DNA from 2 places in the Streptomyces sp. NPDC051555 genome. Region 2 is predicted to be linked to the other one. Evidence: predicted binding sites of a transcription regulator. Region 2 holds the regulator's gene; the other holds the start of a gene.
The links. Region 2 encodes HspR, which represses chaperone genes until heat shock. Its sites were predicted from a motif close to TTGAGNNNNNNNNNCTCAA; they were not measured.
Positions count from the first base shown of each region.

Region 1: a site for HspR is predicted at 1,405-1,423, ahead of lon (endopeptidase La). Genes of this name have one in related genera too.

Region 1 covers NZ_JBITDP010000009.1:90,391-93,793, forward strand. The annotation lists gene ACIBEA_RS20075 (DUF4097 family beta strand repeat-containing protein) at 1-742, shown strand, start outside; gene ACIBEA_RS20080 (DUF1877 family protein) at 769-1,296, opposite strand; gene lon (endopeptidase La) at 1,446-3,403, shown strand, end outside.
Region 2 covers NZ_JBITDP010000014.1:237,564-240,966, reverse strand. The annotation lists gene grpE (nucleotide exchange factor GrpE) at 1-463, shown strand, start outside; gene dnaJ (molecular chaperone DnaJ) at 505-1,695, shown strand; gene ACIBEA_RS27115 (heat shock protein transcriptional repressor HspR) at 1,697-2,143, shown strand; gene ACIBEA_RS27110 (helix-turn-helix transcriptional regulator) at 2,273-3,355, opposite strand.

The DNA of each region.
Region 1 (3,403 bases), on a different contig from region 2:
CACGGCCCTCGCCGCCCTCGCCGCCGGCCTGCTCGTCTCCGGCTGCACCCCCGACCTCCTCGCCGGCGGGGACCAGAAGACGACGAAGACCGCGGCCGCCGACGCCACCGTCGCCGAGGCCGTCACCTCGGTGGAGATCAAGGACGCGCGCAGGGGCTCCATCGAGGTGGTTCCCGGCAACGGCCCCGGCGTAGCCGTCCACCGCACGGTCCACTACCGCGGCGACACCGTGCCGCGCCCCGACCAGCGGGTCATGGCCGGCGCCCTCACCTTCACCGACGACTGCGGCGACGGCACCTCCTGCTACGTCGACTACCGGCTGGAGGTGCCGGCCGCGGCCAAGGTGAAGCTGGGCACGAGCAGCGGCTCCATCAAGGTGACGGGCGTGGCGGAGGCCGACCTGGAGGCGAGCTCCGGATCCGTACGGGCCGACCGGATCGCCGGGGCGCTGCGCGTCTCGACCTCCTCCGGCGAGATCACCGGTACGGCACTGGGCGGGCCGGGCGCCGAGGTGAGCTCCAGCTCCGGCGACGCCCACCTCGACTTCACGCGGGCGCCCTCCTCGGTGACGGCGCAGGCCAGTTCGGGGAACGTGACCCTGCGCGTGCCCGGCGGCCCCTACCGGGTCGGCGTGAGCACCAGCTCCGGCGACCGCGAGGTGAGCGTCCCGACGGACGCGGCGGCCGCGGCGCGCCTGACCGTGACGACCAGCTCGGGCGACGTGAAGATCACAGCCTCCTAGACCTGGATGAGCTCCTGGACGACCCCCTAGGACAGCCACACCAGCAGCGCGTCACCGTCCGCCGCCGCGGCGCGGAAGAAGGGCAGCAGCTCTTCGTAGCGGGCCACGACGCCCTCCAGCGACGCCCCGCCCTCCCAGGCGTGCACCGGGTAGACGTCGGCACGGGCCAGGTCGGCCGGGCCGACGCCGCCCACCAGCCGCTCGCTGCCCGTCGCCGCCATGGCCGCGGCGGCGGTCCGCACCTGCCCGGGCGTCAGGCAGCGCGGCGGCCCGTAGCTCCACGCGGCCGCCCCCGCCCCGGCGCCCTCCGACCCGCTCCAGGGGAGCGCCTCCTCGCCGTGCGCGATGTCGACGGGGAAGCCGATGCGCCGGGTCAGGAACCCGAGGGCGTCCCATGCCGTACCGGTAGTGCACCACCGCTCCCCGCCCGTCCCGCCCGCCCCGAGCGCCTCCTCGGCCCGCGCCCCCAGGCACGCCTCGACCCAGGCCGGATCGCGCCGGGCGCGCTCCAGCTCGTCGACGGTCAGCCGGACGTAGCTCCCGAGGATGCTCATGCGCGAAGGGTAGGACCGACCACTGACAACGGCTCCGGGTCCGGGGAGGGCCGGACGCGTTCGCCCCGGGCGAACGGGGGTTGGGGAACATCGGGCGGCGCACAAGCATTGAGTCGGCATAGCTCAACTTCGCTGCCGGAGGGAAAATCATGGCTTCGACGTCCGTAACGCTCACTCTGCCCGTGCTGCCGCTTGACGACGAGGTCGTGCTGCCGGGGATGGTCGTTCCGCTGGACCTGTCCGACTCGGAGGTGCGCGGTGCCGTGGAAGCGGCCCAGGCCGCCGCCGGGACCGGGAAGCCACGGGTGCTGCTCGTACCGCGGGTCGACGGGAAGTACGCCGGGACCGGTGTGCTGGGCACCGTCGAGCAGGTGGGGCGGCTGTCCGACGGGGATCCCGGGGCTCTGATCCGGGGCCGCGGCCGGGTCCGGATCGGGGCCGGTACCACCGGACCCGGGGCCGCCCTGTGGGTGGAGGGGGAGACGGTCGACGAGCAGGTGCCGGAGCCGCTGCCGGGCGCCGTCGCCGAGCTGGTCAAGGAGTACAAGGCGCTCGTCACCAGCTGGCTCAAGAAGCGCGGCGCCTGGCAGGTCGTGGACCGGGTGCAGCAGATCGAGGGCGTCTCGGCCCTCGCCGACAACTCCGGCTACTCGCCGTTCCTGACCCTGGAGCAGAAGCTCCAGCTGCTGGAGACGGCCGACGCCGTCGCCCGCCTGCGGCTCGCCGTCACGATGCTCAGCGACCACCTCGCCGAGCAGGACGTGGCCGAGTCCATCGCCAAGGACGTGCAGGAAGGCGTCGACAAGCAGCAGCGCGAGTTCCTGCTGCGCCGCCAGCTGGACGCCGTGCGCAAGGAACTGCGCGAGCTGAACGGCGAGAAGGAGGGCGAGGAGTCCGACGACTACCGCGTCCGCGTCGAGGCGGCCGACCTGCCCGAGAACGTCCGCGAGGCGGCCCTCAAGGAGGTCGAGAAGCTGGAGCGGTCGAGCGACCAGTCGCCCGAGGGCTCCTGGATCCGCACCTGGCTGGACACCGTGCTGGAACTGCCCTGGAACGAGCGGACCGAGGACGAGTACGACATCCAGGGCGCCCGCGCGATCCTCGACGCCGAGCACGCCGGGCTGAGCGACGTGAAGGACCGCATCACGGAGTACCTGGCCGTGCGCAAGCGCCGCTCCGAGCGCGGGATGGGCGTCGTCGGCGGCCGTCGCGGCGGGGCCGTGCTGGCCCTGGTCGGGCCGCCCGGGGTCGGCAAGACCTCGCTCGGCGAGTCCGTGGCGCACGCCATGGGGCGCAAGTTCGTCCGGGTCGCGCTGGGCGGCGTACGGGACGAGGCCGAGGTCCGCGGACACCGGCGGACGTACGTCGGCGCGCTGCCCGGCCGGATCGTGCGGGCCATCAAGGAGGCCGGGTCGATGAACCCGGTGGTGCTCCTGGACGAGATCGACAAGGTGGGCTCCGACTACCGGGGCGACCCGGCGGCGGCGCTCCTGGAGGTCCTGGACCCGGCCCAGAACCACACCTTCCGGGACCACTACCTGGAGGTCGAACTGGACCTCAGCGACGTGGTCTTCCTCGCCACCGCCAACGTGCTGGAGGCGATCCCGGAGGCGCTGGCGGACCGCATGGAGCTGGTCCGGCTGGACGGTTACACCGAGGACGAGAAGGTCGTCATCGCCCGGGACCACCTGCTGCCCCGGCAGCTGGAGCGGGCCGGACTGGCGGCCGAGGAGGTCACCCTCGGCGAGGACGCGCTGCGCAAGCTGGCGGGCGAGTACACCCGCGAGGCGGGCGTGCGCACCCTGGAGCGGTCCATCGCGCGGCTGCTGCGCAAGGTGGCCTCCCAGCACGAACTGGGCGAGCGCGAGCTCCCCTTCCGGATCGGCGCGGACGATCTGCGGGGTCTGATCGGGCGACCGCACCACGTGCCCGAGGCGGGCCAGGACCCGGCCGAGCGGCGCACCGCCGTCCCCGGTGTGGCCACCGGCCTCGCCGTGACCGGCGCGGGCGGCGACGTGCTCTTCGTGGAGGCCTCGCTGGCCGACCCGGAGACCGGGGCCGCGGGGCTCACCCTGACCGGCCAGCTCGGTGACGTGATGAAGGAGTC
Region 2 (3,403 bases):
GGACCTCCAGCGGCTCCAGGCCGAGTACCAGAACTACCGCCGCCGGGTCGAGCGGGACCGGATCGCGGTCAAGGAGATCGCGGTCGCGTCCCTCCTGACCGAACTGCTCCCGACGCTGGACGACATCGGTCGGGCGCGGGAGCATGGCGAACTGCTCGGTGGCTTCAAGTCGGTGGCCGAATCGCTGGAGACGGCCGCCGCCAAGATGGGCCTGCAGCAGTTCGGCAAGGAGGGCGAGCCCTTCGACCCGACGATCCACGAGGCCCTGATGCACTCGTACGCGCCGGACGTCACCGAGACGACCTGCGTGGCGATCCTGCAGCCGGGGTACCGGATCGGCGAGCGTACGATCCGTCCCGCGCGCGTCGCGGTGGCCGAGCCCCAGCCGGGCGCGGCCGCTCCGGCCAAGTCCGAGGACGCGGCCGAGCAGGGCACGGACACGGACGGGCCCGACAAGGGCTGAAGGTCTGATGTCAGCACGTCACGAGAGGAGGGCCACCGGGGATGAGCACTAAGGACTTCGTCGAGAAGGACTACTACAAGGTCCTCGGTGTCCCGAAGGACGCCACCGAGGCCGAGATCAAGAAGGCGTACCGCAAGCTCGCCCGCGAGTTCCACCCGGACGCCAACAAGGGTGACTCCGTGGCCGAGGAGCGCTTCAAGGAGATCTCCGAGGCGCACGACGTCCTCGGTGACAGCAAGAAGCGCAAGGAGTACGACGAGGCCCGCGCGCTGTTCGGGAACGGTGGCTTCCGCCCCGGTCCCGGCGGTGGCGGCGGTTTCTCCAACTTCGACCTGGGCGACCTCTTCGGAGGCGCCCAGGGCGGGGGCGGAGCGGGCGCCGGCGGCTTCGGCGGCGGTCTGGGCGACGTGTTCGGCGGCCTGTTCAACCGCGGTGGTGCGGGCCCCGGTGCGGGCACCCGCACCCAGCCGCGCCGCGGCCAGGACATCGAGTCCGAGGTCACCCTCTCCTTCACGGAGGCGGTGGACGGGGCCACGGTGCCACTGCGGATGTCCTCGCAGGCGGCCTGCAAGGCCTGTTCGGGCACCGGCGACAAGAACGGCACGCCCCGGGTGTGCCCGACCTGCGTCGGCACCGGGCAGGTCTCGCGCGGCAGCGGCGGCGGCTTCTCGCTGACCGACCCGTGCGCGGACTGCAAGGGCCGCGGCCTGATCGCCGAGACCCCCTGCGACGTCTGCAAGGGCAGCGGCCGGGCCCGTTCCTCGCGCACCATGCAGGTCCGGATCCCGGCGGGCGTCTCCGACGGCCAGCGGATCCGGCTGCGCGGCAAGGGCGCTCCGGGCGAGCGCGGCGGTCCCGGCGGCGACCTGTACGTCGTCGTGCACGTGGGCAGCCACCCGGTGTTCGGGCGCAGGGACGACAACCTCACGGTCACCGTCCCCGTCACCTTCGCCGAGGCGACCCTGGGCGCCGACATCAAGGTGCCCACGCTGAACGGCCCCGCGGTGACGCTGAAGCTGCCGCCGGGCACCCCCAACGGGCGCACGATGCGCGCCCGTGGCAAGGGCGCGGTCCGCAAGGACGGCACCCGCGGCGACCTGCTGGTGACGGTCGAGGTGGCCGTCCCGACAGAGCTGTCGGACAAGGCCCGTGAGGCGCTGGAGTCGTTCCGCGACGCCACGGCCTCGGAGGACCCGCGCTCCATCCTGTTCGAGTCCGCGAAGGGAGCATGACATGGACGGCCGCCGACGCAATCCTTATCAGCTGACCGACGAGACCCCGGTCTACGTCATCTCGGTGGCCGCCCAGCTCTCGGGCCTGCATCCGCAGACCCTCCGTCAGTACGACCGCCTCGGCCTGGTCTCCCCGGACCGGACGGCCGGGCGCGGGCGCCGCTATTCGGCCCGGGACATCGAGCTGCTCCGCACGGTGCAGGCGCTGTCCCAGGACGAGGGCATCAACCTGGCGGGCATCAAGCGGATCATCGAGCTGGAGAACCAGGTCGCCGCGCTCCAGCAGCGCGTGGCCGAGCTGTCCACGGCCGTGGACGGGGCGGCGGCGGTGCTGCGCCAGCGCGAGGCCCAGGTGCACGCCTCGTACCGGCGCGACCTGGTCCCGTACCAGCCGCCGCAGCCGGGCAGCGCCCTGGTCGTCTGGCGGCCCAAGCGGCCGCTGGACTGACCCGCGCACGCAGGGACCGTTGCGGGCCCCGCCCCCTACCAGGGGGGCGGGGCCCGCACGCGTTTTCCGTCAGGTCGGTCCGGTCGGTCAGGTCGCTCCGGTTGGTCAGGTCGGTCCCGTCGTTCCGGTTCAGACCAGGTGGTCGGGGTCGAGGTCCGGGTCCGGGTCGTGTTCGGCGGTGAGCCCGCCGCCGCCCGGCAGGGCGCCCGGTCCGTCGAGGATCCCCGACTGCGCGATGAGGAAGCCGAGCTGCGCGCGGCTCCCGCTGCCCAGGACGGTGGCCAGCTTCGCGATGTGCGCGCGGGCGGTCCGTACGTTCATGCCGAGCCGCCGGGCGATGGCCTCGTCGACGTACCCCTCGACGAGGAGCTGCGCGATGGAGCGCTGGACGCCGGAAATCCCCTCGGGGGTGTGCCGGTACGTCACTTCCTGGCGCAGGGGCACAGCGCGCCGCCAGAGCTGCTCGAAGACCTTGATGAGGTACTCGACCAGACCCGGGTGCCGCAGCTCCAGCGCCACCCGCCGGTCGTCGCTGGCGGGGATGAAGGCCACGGTGCGGTCGAAGATGATCAGGCGCTCTATCAGTTCTTCGAGCGTACGGATCTCCACCTTGCCCGCGGAGATCCGGTCCACGTAGGCGAGCGTGCCCTGGCTGTGCCGCGCGGTGTGCTGGTAGAGCGTCCGTATGCTGACCCCGCGGTCGATCAGCGGGGCGTCGCGCTCCAGCGCCTGGGTCAGCGCCAGCGAGGGCCGGGCGCCGCCGGGTTGGACGGTCAGCACTTCGGTGTGACATTCGGCCGTCGCCAGGTTCAGGGCCGCGTTGATCCGCTCGAATCCCTCCAGCACGGTGATGGCGTGGGTGTTGGCGGGACTCTGGGCACTGATGGTAAGGAACGGCTCGAAAGCGTCGGTGAGATCTACAGCGCTGCGTCGGCGGTCCTGGATCTCACGTTCAATCGGGTGGAGACGTTGGGCCAATGCGACGGATGGGGGAACCGGACGCAGTTGGTTCGCGTCGTCCGGATCGGGCTGCAGAAGAGCGAATTCAAGCAGGCAGGGAGCATTTTCAACTTCTCCCCTTGCGATACGGCCCGTGCTGAGCGCTGCCGCGTAGAGCCGTGCTCCCTCGTCGCACAGAGACGTGACGGGGTGGGGATGTGTCTCGTTTGTGCCGCTTCTGGGCAAATCTCCACCCCCCAGGGTCCTGAACATGCAAGAACATGATGCATCGTCCCTGTGGCAGTGACGTGCCTGAATGAG